Regions from separate parts of the Metabacillus schmidteae genome, predicted to be linked through region 1. Evidence: a T-box and tRNA genes for the amino acid it is inferred to sense, from the RefSeq annotation. Region 1 holds a T-box; the other holds one or more tRNA genes.
The links. The T-box of region 1 lies ahead of serS (serine--tRNA ligase). A T-box ahead of a tRNA ligase gene usually reads a tRNA of that ligase, here a tRNA-Ser.

Region 1 (9,639 bases):
TCTATATGTACAACTCGAGTAGTTGCAGGAGTAGGTGTACCACAGATCACAGCAGTATATGATTGTGCAACAGAAGCAAGAAAACATGGGGTATCGATTATTGCAGATGGAGGTATTAAATACTCTGGTGATATGGTAAAAGCTTTAGCTGCAGGTGGCCATGCTGTCATGTTAGGAAGTTTACTTGCAGGTACTTCTGAAAGTCCTGGTGCAACGGAAATCTTCCAAGGAAGACGTTTTAAAGTTTATCGTGGTATGGGTTCTGTAGCTGCAATGGAAAAGGGAAGTAAAGATCGTTATTTCCAAGAAGACAACAAGAAGTTCGTTCCAGAAGGTATTGAAGGAAGAACTCCATATAAGGGGCCATTAGCAGATACTATTTATCAATTAGTCGGTGGTATTCGTTCTGGTATGGGTTATTGTGGAACAAAGGATCTTAAAGAACTTAGAGAAAATTCACAATTTATCCGTATGACTGGCGCAGGCTTAAAAGAAAGCCACCCACATGATGTCCAAATTACGAAAGAAGCCCCAAATTACTCGTTATAATAAGTCTTTTGGATTAAATATAATCCAAATATGACAGAACTATAACATTTGACAGAGTCTATGACTCTGTCTATTTTTTTTGCTCTTTCTATGATAAAATCAATTTTGTTGTTTCTTTAAGAAAGCAAAATTCAAATGGAGTTTTCATATAGATAATATAATTTGGAGGAAGTGTACAACGTGAGAATAAAGAAAATGATAGCAATTCTATTTGCTTTAACCTTTATTGTTTCATCCATTTTTCCTTATACGTCTGCTCAGGCTGCAGAGCCGATATCAATTAATGCAGGAGCAGCAATCATAATTGAGGAATCTACTGGAACAATTTTATATGGAAAAAATGTTGATGAAAAACTACCTATTGCAAGTATGGCAAAGGTAATGACAGAATACTTAGTTCTAGAGGCAATTAAAGAAGGAAAAATTAGCTGGGATCAAACCTATAAGCCAAGTGAATATGTTTATAAGATTTCACAAAATGGAAATCTTTCAAATGTACCTTTAAGACTAGATGGCAGCTATAACGTACAAGAATTATATGAAGCAATGGCTATTTACTCTGCTAATGGTGCAGCTATTGCTTTGTCTGAATTAATTGCAGGATCAGAGAAAGCTTTTGTCAAAATGATGAATGACAAAGCGAAAGAGCTAGGCTTAACAAATTATGAATTTGTCAATGCGACAGGATTAGAAAATAAGGATTTATCTGGCATGCATCCTGAAGGTACAGATGTGAATGCAGAAAGTAAATTGTCAGCAAGAGATATGGCCTTACTTTCACAAAGATTAATTCAAGATTACCCAGAGGTTTTAGAAACAGCAAGTATTCCTAAAAAAACCTTTAGAGAAGGTACTGATGACGCAACTCTCATGCCAAACTGGAACTGGATGCTTCCTGAGTTAGTTTATGGTTATGAAGGTGTAGACGGTTTGAAAACAGGTTCAACTTCTTCAGCAGGATCTTGTTTTACTGCTACTGCAACTAAAAATGGTATGCGTGTTATTACTGTTGTGATGGATGCACAAGGAAATGAGGGAGATGTGAAAAATTCACGCTTCCCTGAGACAGAAAAAATGTTAGACTACGCATTCGATAACTTCTCAGTAAAAGAAGTATTTCCAGCAAATTATCAAATTGAAAAGCAATCAACTATTCCTGTAGTAAAAGGTAAGGAAGATTCAGTATCCATTCATACCAAGGATGCCGTAAAACTTGTAGTGAAAAACGGTGAAGAGGACGCCTATAAGCCAACCTTTGAAATTGACCAGGATCAATTAACAAAAGCAGGGGAATTAACCGCACCAGTTAAAAAAGACCATGTTGTAGGTAAAATGACAATTAATTATGAGGGAGAAGGTCAAGCTTTAACAAATATCAAAAGTGATACACTCTCTCAAGTAGACCTTGTAACGAATGAAAAAGTTGAAAAGGCCAACTGGTTTATTCTCTCTATGAGGGGTATTGGAGGCTTCTTTGGAGATTTATGGGGCACAGTATCAGATACAGTAAAAGGCTGGTTTTAATATTATGATGAAAAAGACTCTCTTTATAGGGAGTCTTTTTATATTGCGACTCATTAATAATTTATGATCATCTAAAATACATAAAAAAGTATTCGTATCATGAAAACTAAGCTATAATAGAAAATTATTAATTGTTAAATGATAGAATAGTAAAATATATAGGAATTGTTTTACTAATTAATTGAATTTTGATAGGATTTTTTTAGAACTTAGGATAAAATATAGCGTAGATGAATTTTTCTTAATCTAAAACAAATCCTAGTTACTAGGACATTACATAAGGGGGACAACCACAATGAGTAATACAACAGGTACTGACCGCGTAAAGCGTGGAATGGCAGAAATGCAAAAAGGCGGCGTCATCATGGACGTTGTAAATGCAGAGCAAGCTAAAATTGCTGAGGAAGCAGGCGCAGTTGCTGTAATGGCACTTGAACGAGTTCCTGCTGACATTCGTGCTGCCGGTGGTGTAGCAAGAATGGCTGATCCAACAATTGTAGAGGAAGTAATGAATGCTGTATCGATTCCAGTTATGGCAAAAGCACGTATCGGACATATTGTAGAAGCACGTGTATTAGAGGCAATGGGTGTAGACTATATTGACGAAAGTGAAGTTTTAACTCCTGCAGATGAAGAGTATCACTTATTAAAAAGTGACTTCACAGTACCATTCGTTTGCGGTTGCCGTGATCTAGGTGAAGCAACTCGCCGTATTGCAGAAGGTGCATCTATGCTTCGTACAAAAGGTGAGCCGGGAACAGGAAACATTGTTGAAGCTGTTCGTCATATGCGTAAAGTGAATGCACAAATTCGCAAAGTAGCTGCAATGAGCGAAGATGAGTTAATGACAGAAGCGAAAAATTTAGGTGCTCCTTTTGAGCTTCTTCTTCAAATTAAAAAAGAAGGTAAATTACCGGTTGTTAACTTTGCTGCCGGTGGTGTAGCAACTCCTGCCGATGCTGCGTTAATGATGCAACTAGGTGCTGATGGAGTATTTGTTGGATCTGGTATCTTCAAATCAGAAAATCCAGCTAAATTTGCACGCTCAATTGTAGAAGCAACAACTCATTATCAAGACTATGAACTAATTGCGAAACTTTCTAAAGGACTTGGATCTGCAATGCAGGGAATTGAAATTTCAAGTCTTTTACCAGAGCACAGAATGCAAGAGCGTGGTTGGTAACAAAGGAGTTTTTAACATGCTGAAAATTGGTGTATTAGGGTTACAAGGTGCTGTAAGAGAGCATGTTCGTTCAATAGAGGCATGTGAAGCTGAGGGAGTTGTTGTTAAAACAGTTGATCAGCTTGCAGACCTTGATGGCTTAATCATTCCTGGTGGCGAGAGCACAACGATGCGTCGCCTTATCGATAAATATAATTTTATGGAGCCATTAAAAGAGTTTGCTGCATCTGGAAAGCCTATGTTTGGTACATGTGCAGGATTAATTCTGTTGGCTAAGAATCTTGTGGGATATGATCAATCTCACTTAGGGTTATTAGATGTAACGGTAGAGCGTAATTCATTTGGCCGTCAAAAGGATAGTTTTGAGGCTGAATTAATGATTACCGGTGTTGGAGAGGACTTTGTAGGAGTCTTTATCCGCGCTCCTCATATTGTTGAGGTTGGTGAAGATGTGGAGATTCTATCGAAGCATAATGGCCGAATTGTTGCAGCTCGTCAAGGACAATTCCTTGGATGCTCATTCCATCCGGAATTAACAGATGATCATCGGATGACTCAATTATTTGTAAATATGGTAAAAGAGTCTAAATAAGTGTATAAAAAACTTGCGACTACTATAAACTTATAGTAAATTAATTTATACTAAATAAATTAAGCAAACGTGATGATAGGAACTAGTAGCATGATGTTCTATCTATAGAGAGCCGATGGCTGGTGAAAATCGGTGATAGATGCCTGCGAATCCATCCTTGAATGAATGGCTGAACTAACAATTGTTTAAGTAGGCTATTCCGGCTATGACCGTTATTCATTAAGTGAAGAATACAGTGTGTATTCTTAACTAGGGTGGCAACGCGGGTAACTCTCGTCCCTTTTTGGGGACGGGAGTTTTTTTGTTGCTTAGAATCTTCCTCGTCACGGGCAAATTATGAAAAGGAGAGCAGTCATTATGTTAGATATTAAATTTCTACGTACAAATCTTGAAGAAGTAAAAGAAAAGTTATCTAAACGCGGTGAGGATTTAACTGATTTTGGAAAGTTTGAAGAACTTGATAAAAAAAGAAGAGAGCTCATTACTTCTACTGAAGAGTTAAAAAGCAAAAGAAATGATGTTTCTGCCCAAGTTGCTCAGCTAAAAAGAGAGAAGCAGGATGCGGATCATTTAATCAAGGAAATGAAAGAAGTAGGAGAAAAAATTAAAGGGTTTGATGAGCAATTACGTGAGGTAGAGGCTGAGCTGGATCACCTTTTATTATCTATTCCTAATATTCCTCATGATAGTGTTCCGGTTGGCGAAACAGAAGATGATAATGTTGAAATTAGAACATGGGGCGAACAACCTAACTTTGGATATGAACCAAAGCCACACTGGGATATTGCAGATGGTCTACAAATTCTGGATTTTGAACGAGCAGCAAAAGTAACAGGAAGCCGTTTCGTTTTTTATCGTGGCTTAGGTGCCCGTTTGGAGAGAGCACTCTTTAACTTTATGTTGGATCTTCATGTTGATGAGCATGATTATACAGAAATCATCCCACCTTTTATCGTGAATCGTGATAGTATGACAGGGACAGGTCAGTTGCCTAAGTTTGAGGAAGATGCTTTTAAAATTGCAGGAGAAGATTATTTCTTAATACCGACTGCAGAAGTACCTGTTACAAATATGCACCGTGAGGAAATCCTTAATGTTGAACAACTTCCTATTGGCTATGTAGGGTTTAGTGCGAATTTCCGTTCTGAAGCCGGATCTGCCGGAAGAGATACAAGAGGATTAATCCGTCAGCATCAATTTAATAAAGTAGAGCTTGTTCGCTTTGTTAAACCGGAGGATTCTTATGAAGAGCTTGAAAAGCTGACAGGGCATGCTGAAAAGGTCCTTCAGCTATTAGGACTGCCATATCGTGTGATGAGCATGTGTACAGCAGATTTAGGCTTTACAGCTGCTAAAAAGTATGACCTTGAGGTTTGGATGCCGAGCTATGGAACATACCGTGAAATTTCTTCTTGCAGTAATTTTGAGGGATTTCAAGCACGCCGGGCAAATATTCGATTTAGAAGAGATCCTAAAGCGAAGGTAGAACACGTTCACACATTAAATGGTTCAGGTTTAGCCATTGGTCGAACAGTTGCGGCTATATTGGAAAATTACCAACAGGAAGATGGGACAGTTATTATTCCTGAAGTACTTAGACCTTATATGGGAAATAAAGAAAGAATTAGTATAGCAGACTAAAAACATGAATAGGGAGTCTAAATGGCTCCCTTATTTAGGAATAATCCCATTCAAAAAAGGATAAATTAATATTGTGAAAAAAGTTTCGATAAATTGTTGACAGGCATATAGAATCTATGATAAATTATATCTTGTCAATACGGAGGAATACCCAAGTCCGGCTGAAGGGATCGGTCTTGAAAACCGACAGGGGTGTCAAAGCCCGCAGGGGTTCGAATCCCCTTTCCTCCTCCATAATTTTAAAATATATTCTCATATTCAGCGCATAAAATATGGGAGATTGATGTAAATCGTTACAATTCAGTAACGATTTTTTTTGTATCTAAATTTAAGTTATTTTTACATATAAAAAGAGGATGACATAAAGGAAGAAAAACCTTTATGTCATCCTTTTATTTTTTTAGAAATTTTGTCTGTTCGATAAAATAGCCGATTCTCTCGATAATAGGTTCAATAGATTGTTCATTTTCCATAATATCATAATCATTAATATTTATACGTAAAACAGGACAGGCATTAAAATTATTAATCCAGTTTTCATATCTTTGATGCATTTCTGTCCAATATTCAACAGGTGTTTGCTGTTCCATCGGACGCCCTCGCAATTTAATGCGGGATAAAATATCATCCAAGCTTCCTTCTAAATAAATGAGAAGATCTGGATGTGGGAAATACGGAGTCATTACCATTGCCTCAAAAAGATTTTTATATGTTTCGTAGTCAACCTCAGACATTGTCCCTTTTTCATAATGCATTCTAGCAAAGATTCCTGTATCTTCATAAATGGAACGATCCTGGATAAATCCTCCGCCATATTCAAAAATTTTCTTTTGCTCTTTGAAACGTTCTGCAAGGAAATAGATTTGTAAATGAAAGCTCCATCTTTCAAAATCAGCGTAAAATTGATCAAGATACGGATTTGAATCTACCTTTTCGAAAGAAGTTTTGAAATTCAACTCCTTTGCTAAAGCTTTCGTCATGGTAGATTTTCCAACTCCTACAGTACCAGCTATCGTAATGACGGCATTGTGAGGAATTTTATATTTTTCTCGTAAATTCATCTGTCGTTGCTCCTTTTTGCAAGTACTGTTCTAGTGTATTTAATATATATGTTAAGTCTTGTTTATTTTGGACGAAGTCTAATGTATCACCATTAAAGCGGATAACGGGAATCGAAGGATTTTCCTTTTCCCATTGTGACATGGCTATTTCATAGTCCTCAGAAAGTTGCTGAAGATAATGGGGATCTATTTTGTGCTCTATTTCACGGCCTCTTTTTTCAATTCTTGCTAATAGTGTATCAAGACCAGCATTCAAATAAATAATTAGATTTGGTTTAGGCATACCTTCAGTTAAAATATCATAAATTTTTAAATACTTATCATATTGTTCATGCTTTAGTGTACGCTTAGCAAAGATAAGATTCTTAAAGATATGATAATCAGCTACAACTGGTTTAGTTGCTTGTAAAAACTTTTTATTAATATCTTCTAATTGTTTATATCGATTGCAAAGAAAAAACATTTCTGTTTGAAAGCTCCACTCTTCAATATCTGTATAGAACTTTCCAAGAAAGGGATTTTCCTCAACAATTTCTTTTAGTAAATGGAATTGATAGTTATCGGCAATTGCTTTCGCTAATGATGTTTTACCAACACCGATCGGTCCCTCTACAGTAATAAAGGGTATATTCATTATGGGTCCTCCTTTGGAACGAAACACCTGATCTTAAAAATCGACAAAATTCATTTTACCATGCAACTCTCTTTTTGAGTAATGTATTTATAGGATTGTTTACATTTTCTAGTTTTGTATTTGAATAACTTAAAAAGGCACTCATACTGTAATGAGTGCCTCTTACTGCTTTATTATTTTTTTTCTATCTGGAAATTATCAGCTAGTAATAACCAGTTTTGAGGAAATGAAAGTCCGAGTTTCCAATAGCTTATTCCACGTAAATTCAGTTCTTTAATAAGGTCAAATTTTGCTTGAATGGATCTTGCGTCTTCAAACCAGACCTTATGTTCTTTTCCGCTTGCATCTGTGTAATTAAAATGAGGTGCCTGTGCCTCTTGATCATAACGGATTGGTACGTTATTTGTACTAGCAAGTTGAATTGCCTGCTGAGGACTAACTGCCTTCGCAAATTGCCCTCCAGGAACAAAAGGTAATGTCCAATCATAGCCATATAAATTTTGTCCCATCATAATTTTACGACTTGGCATTTCAGTAATGGCGTATTCCAGAACTTCTCTCACCGGACCTATAGGTGAAACAGCCATTGGCGGGCCGCCGCTATATCCCCATTCATATGTCATGATTACAACAAAATCCACTATCTGCCCATGTGCTTTATAGTCATGTGCTTCATACCAACGACCTTTTTGTGTAGCACTTGTTTTAGGTGCCAGTGCTGTAGAGAGAAGCCAACCTTCCTGGTTGAAACGGGCTTTTGCCTTTCGTAAAAATTGGTTATAGGCTTCACGATCTTGCGGTCTTAAAAACTCCATATCAAAATGGATATCACGGAAGCCATATTTCTTAGCAGTTGTAACAATGTTATTTAAAAGCTTATTTTGTATTTCTGTATTGGTTAAAATAATTCTCCCTAGTTCATCACTAAATTGATCATTTTCTAAATTCGTAATTGCCATCATTAACGTAACATTATTATCCCGCGCGATTTGAGGGAAATTGTTTAGAAGTGGCTCTTTAAGAGTTCCATCGCGCTGAATTTGGAAACTAAATGGTCCTAAATAGGTTAAGTATGGTGCTGCATCCCTTGCTGCCTGCTCAAGGTTAGCTGAAACACTTGTGCCTCTTGGTTCAATATAAGCATTTGACTCAACTGATCTTTTTTCTCCTTCAGGAATATAGAGCTTCACACCTATTGAAAGAGGTTGATTCAAGGGAATATTATTAATTCTAGCTAATTCTGATGCGGAAATCCCATATCTTTGAGCAATCGAGTATAAACTATCTCCAGGCTGTACCCAATAAAACCTTCCCTTAATAGGAATTACAATCGCTTGGCCGATGACTAGATTGTTTGGGTTTTGAATTTCATTTGTACGAATAATTTCCTCAGCAGTCGTATTATAAGCCTGTGCAATACCAAACAAGCTTTGTCCTTGTTGGACAATATGTATTTGCATGTTTGTCCTCCTCAAAATACATTTTTGTACATCATATGATGAGAAGGCCTGATGCATGTTATTTAATTTTCTCTATGGGTAATAGTTGCCTTTAATGTGTTTTCCATCATGCTTAAAGCAAAGTCATTATCTTTTTTGCTGTTAGATGCAATACAGTTAGCAGGGATGGTAATATCGTATTCTCTCATATACGCGTCATTTGCTGTAAACAGTACGCAAATATTACCGGCTACTCCTGTAATCACGAGTTCTTTTACGTTAAGACTATATAATAATGTATTCAAAGCTGTTCCGTAAAAAGCGGAGTGTTTGGGTTTTATTAAAAAAAAGTCATCATCGTTTGGATATAAACGGTGAATAATCTTTTCACTTAAAGAGTTGCTACATTTTCGGGCGATTTTTTCAAAGTTAGCCTGCCATAAGTTATAATGATCATTAACATAGATAATAGGGCAATTATCTGTTTTCATTTTATTTTTCAGTGAGAGAATATTGTGGGAGATTGTTTCAGCTTGTTCTGCTAAGATAGGGCCGTGGCCAAAATTGAAGTCATTAATCATGTCTATAATAAGAAGTGCTTGTTTATTATTTTTCATATCAGCTTATTCTCCTTTTTAAACAGTTTAGGCATTGATAAGTAGGAACCTAAAACTTTAACTTATCAAAAGTGATTTCTACTTAACATGAGATTAATATGTAACAATTGTATCATTTCTATAGGGAGGATCTATTAATTTGAATGATCAATATTATATGAATTTAGCTTTAGAGGAAGCGGAAAAGGCGGGTGAGATAGGGGAGGTCCCAATCGGGGCTGTTATTGTATTAGATAATACTGTTGTTTCCACAGCTCATAATCTAAGAGAAAAGGAACAGCGATCTATTGCCCATGCGGAAATATTAGCTATAGATAAAGCTTGTAAAGAGATAGGATCCTGGAGATTAGAACATGCCACATTATATGTCACCTTAGAGCCATGTCCAATGTGTGCAGG
Region 2 (9,639 bases), 1.6 Mb from region 1:
TAATGATGATGATAACCAAAAGAAATTGGATCTTATTTAGTTGTTTATTGTTTTTAATTATCACTACTAATACAATTCTATACCGTACCTCAATTGTGCAACCGCTTCCTGAAGGGATCGCTTTGGCGACATTATTTGATTGCATGATTGTTCTCCCTCTATTAACCTATCTATTCATTCTTAGAAAGCGGTATTCCGTCAAATACATTCTTCCGGTTGCATTAGCTGGCTATGGTGTTGCACTTCTCATTGTTCCTAATGGTTTATTGTCCTCGTATTCTTTTATCAAATATATTCTATTTGCAGGAGAAGCAGCGTTCCTTCTGTTTGAGTTATATATTGTGTTTAAAATCGTGACAAAATTTCCTGTTATCATAAAAGGAGTAAAACTACATCAATCAGAAATCCCTGCATTTTCATATAGATTCGATACTGAGTTGAAGAGGAAAATAAAGCCCTCACGTTTTTTAGATGTAATCACCTCTGAGATAACTATGTTTTATTATAGTTTCTTTACTTGGAATAAAAAGGGATCTTCGGATGGTAATGAAGCCACGATGTTTACCTACCATAAAAAAACAAGTGCTATTGCTTTCTCAATCATGCTTATTCATGCTTTAATACTTGAATCGGTAGGATTTCACTTTTTGCTCCATTCATGGAATGAGATTATAAGTTATGTGTTACTAGTATTCAATCTTTATACTCTCATTTATATACTTGCAGATATTCAAGCAATTCGACTTAGTCCCTTTATACTGACAAATAAGCTTCTTTATATGCAGGTTGGAATTAGAAAGAAGTTGGTCGTGCCTTTTGAAGAAATAAAAGAGATTACCTATTACGTAGGTCCTGAAGAATTAACAAAAGAAGAAAGTAAAATGGTATTTGATGCGGTATTAACAGATTTTATGAAAGAAAAGCCGATTTTTGAAATTGAACTGAATCACCCTATTAAAGCAGAATTAATGTACGGTTTTAAGAGAAAAATAACAAAAATTCATCTTTCACCAGACGAACCCGAGAAATTTTATCAAATGCTAGTAAAAAAAATTGAACATTCAAGATAAAATGAAAGGGACTGCCATATATGGTAAGTCCCATAATTATACTAACAAGCATTCGTTTGCTTTATCTGTTCTATTGGACGAAGTTGATGTTCATGTAAGATAACTGTTTTAGAAGAATAAGAAAAATGTTCGTTATAAGTATGGACAAAATCTTCATAAAAGGATAAAAAACATTGGGCATAATGAATAGTATCCTCTGAAAAAATGCCTGAACGATTTAATACCACATTTTCATATTTTAGTGCAGTTCGTCCGATAGGTTTTAGTAGCTTTTTCATATCACGTAAACGATAGATATGGCGAAGTTGATTAGATACTTGTCTAGCATCATTGTATAGTTGAGTTCGTAATTTTATATTCATATCCTTAAGATCAATAGGTTGTATATCATTAAGAATAAATTTTTGAACCATAATAAGATCAGACTGAATCGGTTTATTCATAAAAGTTTGGTAAATACGGAAAGTATTGTAAGCATCATACATTGGATTATGCTTTTCACCTATAAATTCTAAATTATAAAGCTTTAGAGCATCTTCAACAGAAATTGGTTTTTTTGAAACCTGAATTGTAAAAACCTTCTGAAAATCAGTATATCGTTGCTCTATCTTTTTAAGCGTTCGTTCAGGAATTTCATGTCTCATGGTATCGATTTTTAAGCGGAAGAGATCACTTGGTGACCATGAAAAATACTTTGTCTTCTTAATTCCGCCGACCCACTCTAAAAAACCAGTGAAAACCTCTTTAAAGGATTCCGCATTAACTAAGTCCTCGTCATTTATCCCAGTCAGATCCTTACAAAATTTTGTTAAAGGCTCAGTGTTTTGGGGACGAATAAATTGATCAAAGTATGAAACCTTTTCAGTTTCAAGATCATATTTAACAGCGCCTAAACGAATAGCCTCCATCTCATCAAAAGCCATCCCGGTATCCGAACACAACATTTCAAAATCGAAAAAAACAAATTGTTTGATGTCTGCCATTCATTTTCACCCTCTCAACAGGTAATTATATGAGGAGGGGGGAAGAATTGGTAGATACAATTTTTGTTAATATATCTGAACGCTAAGGAATTGTGATTGAGAAATGCAATAAGTAGATTTTTGTCAACATGCCTTCCTTCATCTAAACATAAATATATGATGAAAGGAGTAGATGGAATTGATAGGCACATTGAATGATGATTTATTTAAGAGCTACAAATATATGAAAAATTTATTAAGACATTTCTCTTTTAGTCAACATCCTCATGACTTGTATATTTCGTCACTACTGAGGGAAGTTGTTTCTTTAACAAGATCAACTATTATGATTGTACAACAGGAGGTAGTTGCGAAGAGGCGTTTGCGTCATGTATTAGCCATTTTGTCTAGAAGCTATGTTGCTTTCGCAAATGCCTTTCATGAATGGAAGATGAGTGCAAAATTACGTGATCCTGCAAATATACAATTGATTTTACAAAGAGAGCAAACAGCTAAACTTATTGATAAGCATTTAAAATTATCAATACCGGAGATAGAAAAAATGTTTAGTAAAGAAGTGTTGAGGGGAATTGTCCGAAATAGAAGGTGAGAAAGGAAAAATAAAAGGATGAACTCCAAGGGTAAAGTCCTTTTGAAGGTCATCCTTTTTTATATCCTATTTGTTTAAAAACCATTTAAAAAAAGGTGGTAGTTTTTTATCTACTATTTTTAATTCATCCATTAAAAGTTTTTCTTGGTGGTCTGAAATCCAATTTTCTAATTCTTTTTTTGTATTGAGTTGTGTATAGTATGTTTCACCTTGCTTACCAACTGCATTGACAACAAATCTACACGTGTTCCCCATAAATGCCCACCCTTTTGAAAAAATTGATCTTGATTGCATTATAACAAGTAGGAATTTAATATCTAGCCTTTACTTCAAACAAATTTGAGAGTAAAATATTGTTTTTATCTTTTATAGGAACACTTTTTCAATGCTTAGAGGGTGGAGAGCATTTGTCACATTTATATAGATAAAGGCATCATATCGATCTGACATGGAGGAAGGTACGTAATTCCCATATTGTTCGTAAGCAGGGTTATAGACGACTCCGATCGCTCGATGTCCTATTGGTCTTTGAAACAAATGACGATTGTATCCTGTAAAATAGATGAATTTATCGTGTGGTCCCAGCTTGGTGCATGGCATCTTCCCAACTTCCTTTTTGAGCTGGAGGAATAATCATCTGTTTTGGTGGAACGCCCCATTCATCTGCAGCGATAACGGTTCCTCTATGGGTACCAAACCCAATAATAAAGATAGATTCAGTACCTTTTTCTTCTCTAAGTAATTGTCCAACATTTACAACACCTTCATCAGCCATATCAGTTGCCCGTGCATCTCCAACATGTGTGTTATGCTCCCAGACAATTCCTTTTGCTTGTGTACCATAAAATTCGTGTATTTTATTTAATGCCTCTACCATATGTCTGTCGCGGATATTCCATGACTCATTGTCATTTACGACCATCGTTCTGTAATAATTCTCAGCATTAGCCGTAATAATCGCATTTACTTCAAGATTTAAATTTTCTTCAGAGTCAGATTTAGTTAGTTTATTTAACGTAATTTCAGTTAAAAGCTTTGTGACTTCGTTCAAACAGTCTTCACCATAGAAAGATGCTGATAGTCCGTATTTTTCAGGACGACGATTGAAAGGTTCAAAGCATGAAAATGCCTTTTTTGCGAATTCAATTTGTGGAGATTTAATTTCTTCTAAATATGCTATAAGCTCATCAATAGATTCCCATAATGAATAGACGTCAATCCCATAAAAACCAATCTTGTGATTAATTGATTTGTCGAGGTTGTAATCCTTTAACCACTCAATTAACTCAATGATTTCCTCATTTGCCCACATCCATGTTGGCCAACGGTGAAAAGAAGACAGGACTTCACTGGCATTGGAATAGGTGTGATCCAACCCTTTAATATACTTATTTATTTGTTGACAAGCAGGCCAATCACCTTCAACGGCTATATAATTAAACCCTTTTTCTAAAATTAGTTTCTTTGAAAGTTCAGATCGAATCTTATAAAATTCTGAAGTTCCGTGTGAAGATTCACCAAGTAGAACAAGTGTTTCGTCATTTACCTTACTTATTAAAGAATCAACTCCTTCTTGTTCGTGGAAAGGACTTGATTCTTCTTTTATGGTTTGGATTAGTTTTACGTTCATTTTCATCCCTCTATTATTGTTTGTATTCTGCATTGTAGGAGTTTTCACCTGAATGTACTGATAATAAGGTGTCAGCATAACCAACAAGTCTGTTTACAATTTCATCAGCGAGTAAATAAACAAGCTGATGATGTTTATTATTATGTAAATCAGGATCATCAAAAATAATCGTTGTATTGATAAAAATGTGTTTTGTGTCATACAAGTTGTAATGGATAATAGCCTTTCCGGGTGCTCCACCTGTTAATGGATCCTTAAAGGATGGTAAAAAAATGTACCATTCTTCAGCGGTAGGAGAGCGGAAATTTTTAGTGAAAGTCATTCCTTTAATTTCTTGTTCAATTTTCTGCTTAAGTTTCTCGTCTATTACATCAACAATCCTTTCATTGGACAATGTTCCACCTCCAGAAGGTAATCATCAGGTTTGCATAACATAGGCATCTAGTACAATACTTATTATCTTAGGGTATTAATACAAATTAGATATTAACGCTCATTTTTGACCTTATATACATAATGAAGGTATAAGTGATGTTTAGGTGTAGTTATAGTGTTTACCTCTAAGGAAATCATTATGTCAGAGTAAAAGCATTAGATCATAAAAATAGTAGAGGGGAAATTTTTTTGAAAAAATTAATTTAGGGTCTTTTATTTTTCGAATAAGGATGTTATTATATTTCTTGTCTTCAAAAGAAGTCGCAAAAGATTTATTAGAAAAGTTATTGACACTTTCATCGTAGCTGTGTTACATTATAAATCCTGTGTCATTGTAGGAAATGGACACGGAAAATGAAATAAAAAAAGTTCTTGCTTTTTTTGAAAAACTTACTATAATAAGAAATGTCTCTAAAAAATGTCTGGTAATGATGGCGAAGAGGTCACACCCGTTCCCATGCCGAACACGGAAGTTAAGCTCTTCAGCGCCGATGGTAGTTGGGGGATTCCCCCTGTGAGAGTAGGACGTTGCCAGGCTGACCACATAGGTCACTACTATAAAATTTGGCCCGTTGGTCAAGCGGTTAAGACACCGCCCTTTCACGGCGGTAACACGGGTTCGAATCCCGTACGGGTCACCATATTTGCACACTAAGTGCTTCGGAGGATTAGCTCAGCTGGGAGAGCACCTGCCTTACAAGCAGGGGGTCGGCGGTTCGATCCCGTCATCCTCCACCATATAGAGTTTCACACACCATGCGGGTGTGGCGGAATTGGCAGACGCGCTAGACTTAGGATCTAGTGTCCTTGTGACGTGGGGGTTCAAGTCCCTTCACCCGCACCATTAATAATAGTAAGCGGAAGTAGTTCAGTGGTAGAACACCACCTTGCCAAGGTGGGGGTCGCGGGTTCGAATCCCGTCTTCCGCTCCAGTAAGTGCCGGGGTGGCGGAACTGGCAGACGCACAGGACTTAAAATCCTGCGGTAGGTGACTACCGTACCGGTTCGATTCCGGTCCTCGGCACCACTTATATGCGCCCGTAGCTCAATTGGATAGAGCGTTTGACTACGGATCAAAAGGTTAGGGGTTCGACTCCTCTCGGGCGCGCCATAGTACGGGAAGTAGCTCAGCTTGGTAGAGCACTTGGTTTGGGACCAAGGGGTCGCAGGTTCGAATCCTGTCTTCCCGACCATTTAATAATTAGATTTGGGGCCTTAGCTCAGCTGGGAGAGCGCCTGCTTTGCACGCAGGAGGTCAGCGGTTCGATCCCGCTAGGCTCCACCAAATGAAATATTTTACTTTTTTATGGCGGTGTAGCTCAGCTGGCTAGAGCGTACGGTTCATACCCGTGAGGTCGTGGGTTCGATTCCCTCCGCCGCTACCATTAACACATATGTATATTGGAGGAATACCCAAGTCCGGCTGAAGGGATCGGTCTTGAAAACCGACAGGGGTGTCAAAGCCCGCAGGGGTTCGAATCCCCTTTCCTCCTCCATATGTTTTTTTACTTCAATTACTTATTATCGCGGGGTGGAGCAGTCTGGTAGCTCGTCGGGCTCATAACCCGAAGGTCGCAGGTTCAAATCCTGTCCCCGCAACCAATTAAAGTTGACGATGCTACGTCGATTATTCTTCATAGCGAGGAAACACAGTAGTGCTGTAAAGTGCAACCAATATTGGTCCGGTAGTTCAGTTGGTTAGAATGCCTGCCTGTCACGCAGGAGGTCGCGGGTTCGAGTCCCGTCCGGACCGCCATTGATTGATATTTTTAAAAGAAACAAATTATTATTGTAATTTAAGTATCGTGTAAGAGGGTTTCGATAAGCGAGAAGGTCGAGGAAGCGACTAAGCGAACACCGGAGCGTATGAGAATACGTGAGGATGTGAGTGAGGGAGCTGACGAAGAGATTCGAAGCTTAGCGGAAGCCGTAAACTTGATTTAGCTCGGTAGCTCAGTTGGTAGAGCACGCCCGAAAAAGCTTCCCTGAATATACTTCAGCGTACTCATCGAGCTGCTTCTTGAATAATCATCCTGAGATGAGGACGATTTACAAATTGTCAAAGCTATAATACTTTAAAAGTCTTAGATTAAAATTAGTTACTTGAAAAGGTAATTTTCATCTTTTTTCAAATACACATTAATTATGGCTCGGTAGCTCAGTTGGTAGAGCAATGGACTGAAAATCCATGTGTCGGCGGTTCGATTCCGTCCCGAGCCACCTTTCATGTGGAGGGGTAGCGAAGTGGCTAAACGCGGCGGACTGTAAATCCGCTCCTTAGGGTTCGGCAGTTCGAATCTGCCCCCCTCCACCATTTAATATAATAGGGGCATAGTTTAACGGTAGAATAGAGGTCTCCAAAACCTTTGGTGTGGGTTCGATTCCTACTGCCCCTGCCAACGAAATAATGGCGGTTGTGGCGAAGTGGTTAACGCATCGGATTGTGGTTCCGACATTCGTGGGTTCGATTCCCATCAGCCGCCCCAATTAAGCAATTAGTTGAAAATAAAGGATTTTAATTAAACTTTATTTTTGTCAGAAATATTTCAAAATATCCTCTTGCTGGTTTCTCGCTAAAGATAATTTTAGTTGGAAACAGTAATATAAAGAGAGTAATTTTTATAGAGACACTGAGAATACTTAGTAGTCGACGATATTTCGCGATATTTCCTTTCAGAAATATCACAAAATATCCTCTTGCGGTGCAGTCTCATGTAGAATATTCAGGAAGTACTTTCATGCAGCATATTCAATGGGCTATAGCCAAGCGGTAAGGCATCGCACTTTGACTGCGACATGCGTTGGTTCGAATCCAGCTAGCCCAGCCATTTTAAGGCATCATAGCCAAGTGGTAAGGCCGAGGTCTGCAAAACCTCTATCCCCGGTTCAAATCCGGGTGGTGCCTCCAATCTATCTTTAATGCGGGTGTAGTTTAGTGGTAAAACCTCAGCCTTCCAAGCTGATGATGAGGGTTCGATTCCCTTCACCCGCTCCATTACATATTAAATTTCATAAATGGGCCTATAGCTCAGCTGGTTAGAGCGCACGCCTGATAAGCGTGAGGTCGATGGTTCGAGTCCATTTAGGCCCACCATGATTTTGTTCCGCAGTAGCTCAGTGGTAGAGCTATCGGCTGTTAACCGATCGGTCGCAGGTTCGAATCCTGCCTGCGGAGCCATTTTTATGGAGAAAACAAACAATAAACGAATATGCGCCTTTAGCTCAGCAGGATAGAGCAACGGCCTTCTAAGCCGTCGGTCAGAGGTTCGAATCCTCTAAGGCGCGTCTTTCAAAGGTCAGATTTGATTACGAAATGTGTATGTTTCATAATCAAATCTGACCTTTTTATGTAACTACAATTGTTTTAATCGTTGCTTGTGGGTAGCTCTCAGTTTGACAAAATATAATGCATATAAAAAGGAAACCCGCCGCGAACAAGACGAGTTTCCTTTATTTTATTACTGTCTATGTAAGTGTAGAGACAGGAGGATTCCGTGTTAGTTTACACGTTATGAAAGTATAAATTAGCAGCGAAGAAGTTTAATCGACGTAGTGATCATTTTTAAGTACAAAGTATAAGTGCAACTACGCATCACGCTTCACCTTTACAGGCTCGCCAATCGACGAGTTTTCTTTATAAAATCTCATTATTTCAGATACGGCTCTTTTGTAACCGCCTTTTTCTTGTAAGAGAGTTCCAAATTCAGAGCATTTTTGTTTATATTCTTTATTGTTTAATATTTTCAATAAAGATTGTTTCAGTTTCTCTGTATTGCATTCTTTTAAATGGATGCCACAACCTAAACGTTCAACTTGTTGTGAGATCATTTCTTGTTCTTGTTGTTGAGGATATAGGATTAAGGGAACTTTAAAATACAAACCTTCTTGGACACTGTTCATACCTCCATGTGTTACAAAGATGTCCACCTTTTGCAGCAGGTCTATTTGGTTCACATAATCATAAAGAATAAAGTTTTCGGGTATATAAGAAAAATCAGTTTCTTTCTTTTTTTTGCCTAAAGACATGATAAATGTTGCTTCGATATCTTTAAATGCTTGAAAACAATCTTCATAAAAATCCTTATTATCCCCAAATATACTTCCTAAAGAAATATAAACGATTGGTTTTTTACTTATAGGTAATGTTACTTTTTCTTCTTCGATGCGTTCCGATATAGAAGGGCCAACAAAACGATAAGTATGATCAAACACATGACAGTTTGGTGTAAATTCCGCAGCAGTATAGACAATATTTAATTTTTCTTTACTACTCAATGCATCTAAAAGAGGGGGTTTCTTCATATTGTACTTTTTGCATAAATTATTTTGGATAGATAATGCTTTAACTAAATGTTTTAAATCTCCTCTTGCAAATTGAAACACTAAATTTAAAAGCTCTTTTGGAATATTTAAAAATGATTCGTGAAATGGAAATGTTGTTGTGGAACAAATAGTAGGAATATTTTTGATTTGGCCTACATATTTCCCCCAAGTTGCTAAGGAATCATGAATAATATAGTCAGGTTCTTCTCTGTCTATTTCGTTTAATAAAAATTCCAACATTTTTTCAGTGCTTTCTATACAAACCCTAAAAACAATGGGGAAGTACTTCAGCTGTTCTTCTGTATAATTGGTATCTTCTAAACGATCGATGCTATAAGGCATATAAATAGCCCCTGTTTCTTCAATTTTTTCCTTTAAATGTGGAAAAGAGTAGTATAATACTTCTTCTCCTTGATTAATCAATTCTTCCACTAAAGCGAGAGTTGGATTTGTATGACCATGAGCGGGAATATTAAAAAATATAGCTTTACCCAAGAAAATTTCCCCTTTTATTTAATAAAGTAATTATTTCCATATTATATAGTTCAATTATACACATGATAACCAGGTACCTCGCACTATTTTGCTAAAGAAACTTACATACTCTTT

Region 2: it has a tRNA-Ser gene. The T-box ahead of serS (serine--tRNA ligase) is inferred to sense a tRNA for this amino acid. The anticodon was not compared.

What each region holds. Positions count from the first base shown of each region.
Region 1 covers NZ_CAESCH010000001.1:341,766-351,404, forward strand. The annotation lists gene guaB (IMP dehydrogenase) at 1-549, shown strand, start outside; gene HWV59_RS01545 (D-alanyl-D-alanine carboxypeptidase family protein) at 745-2,073, shown strand; gene pdxS (pyridoxal 5'-phosphate synthase lyase subunit PdxS) at 2,369-3,256, shown strand; gene pdxT (pyridoxal 5'-phosphate synthase glutaminase subunit PdxT) at 3,273-3,848, shown strand; T-box leader at 3,912-4,132, shown strand; gene serS (serine--tRNA ligase) at 4,206-5,489, shown strand; tRNA gene HWV59_RS01565 (tRNA-Ser) at 5,631-5,723, shown strand; gene HWV59_RS01570 (deoxynucleoside kinase) at 5,882-6,550, opposite strand; gene HWV59_RS01575 (deoxynucleoside kinase) at 6,528-7,187, opposite strand; gene HWV59_RS01580 (glycosyl hydrolase family 18 protein) at 7,358-8,644, opposite strand; gene HWV59_RS01585 (isochorismatase family cysteine hydrolase) at 8,707-9,240, opposite strand; gene tadA (tRNA adenosine(34) deaminase TadA) at 9,380-9,639, shown strand, end outside.
Region 2 covers NZ_CAESCH010000001.1:1,955,142-1,964,780, forward strand. The annotation lists gene HWV59_RS09210 (hypothetical protein) at 3-1,070, shown strand; gene HWV59_RS09215 (3'-5' exonuclease) at 1,112-2,053, opposite strand; gene HWV59_RS09220 (hypothetical protein) at 2,232-2,642, shown strand; gene HWV59_RS09225 (hypothetical protein) at 2,709-2,897, opposite strand; partial or broken gene HWV59_RS09230 (erythromycin esterase family protein) at 3,009-4,278, opposite strand; gene HWV59_RS09235 (hypothetical protein) at 4,286-4,594, opposite strand; rRNA gene rrf (5S ribosomal RNA) at 5,129-5,244, shown strand; tRNA gene HWV59_RS09245 (tRNA-Glu) at 5,274-5,348, shown strand; tRNA gene HWV59_RS09250 (tRNA-Val) at 5,370-5,445, shown strand; tRNA gene HWV59_RS09255 (tRNA-Leu) at 5,466-5,551, shown strand; tRNA gene HWV59_RS09260 (tRNA-Gly) at 5,565-5,639, shown strand; tRNA gene HWV59_RS09265 (tRNA-Leu) at 5,646-5,734, shown strand; tRNA gene HWV59_RS09270 (tRNA-Arg) at 5,742-5,818, shown strand; tRNA gene HWV59_RS09275 (tRNA-Pro) at 5,824-5,900, shown strand; tRNA gene HWV59_RS09280 (tRNA-Ala) at 5,917-5,992, shown strand; tRNA gene HWV59_RS09285 (tRNA-Met) at 6,016-6,092, shown strand; tRNA gene HWV59_RS09290 (tRNA-Ser) at 6,111-6,203, shown strand; tRNA gene HWV59_RS09295 (tRNA-Met) at 6,233-6,309, shown strand; tRNA gene HWV59_RS09300 (tRNA-Asp) at 6,387-6,463, shown strand; tRNA gene HWV59_RS09305 (tRNA-Phe) at 6,855-6,927, shown strand; tRNA gene HWV59_RS09310 (tRNA-Tyr) at 6,938-7,021, shown strand; tRNA gene HWV59_RS09315 (tRNA-Trp) at 7,033-7,106, shown strand; tRNA gene HWV59_RS09320 (tRNA-His) at 7,118-7,193, shown strand; tRNA gene HWV59_RS09325 (tRNA-Gln) at 7,461-7,535, shown strand; tRNA gene HWV59_RS09330 (tRNA-Cys) at 7,542-7,615, shown strand; tRNA gene HWV59_RS09335 (tRNA-Gly) at 7,629-7,702, shown strand; tRNA gene HWV59_RS09340 (tRNA-Ile) at 7,725-7,801, shown strand; tRNA gene HWV59_RS09345 (tRNA-Asn) at 7,811-7,885, shown strand; tRNA gene HWV59_RS09350 (tRNA-Arg) at 7,919-7,992, shown strand; gene HWV59_RS09355 (macrolide family glycosyltransferase) at 8,293-9,525, opposite strand.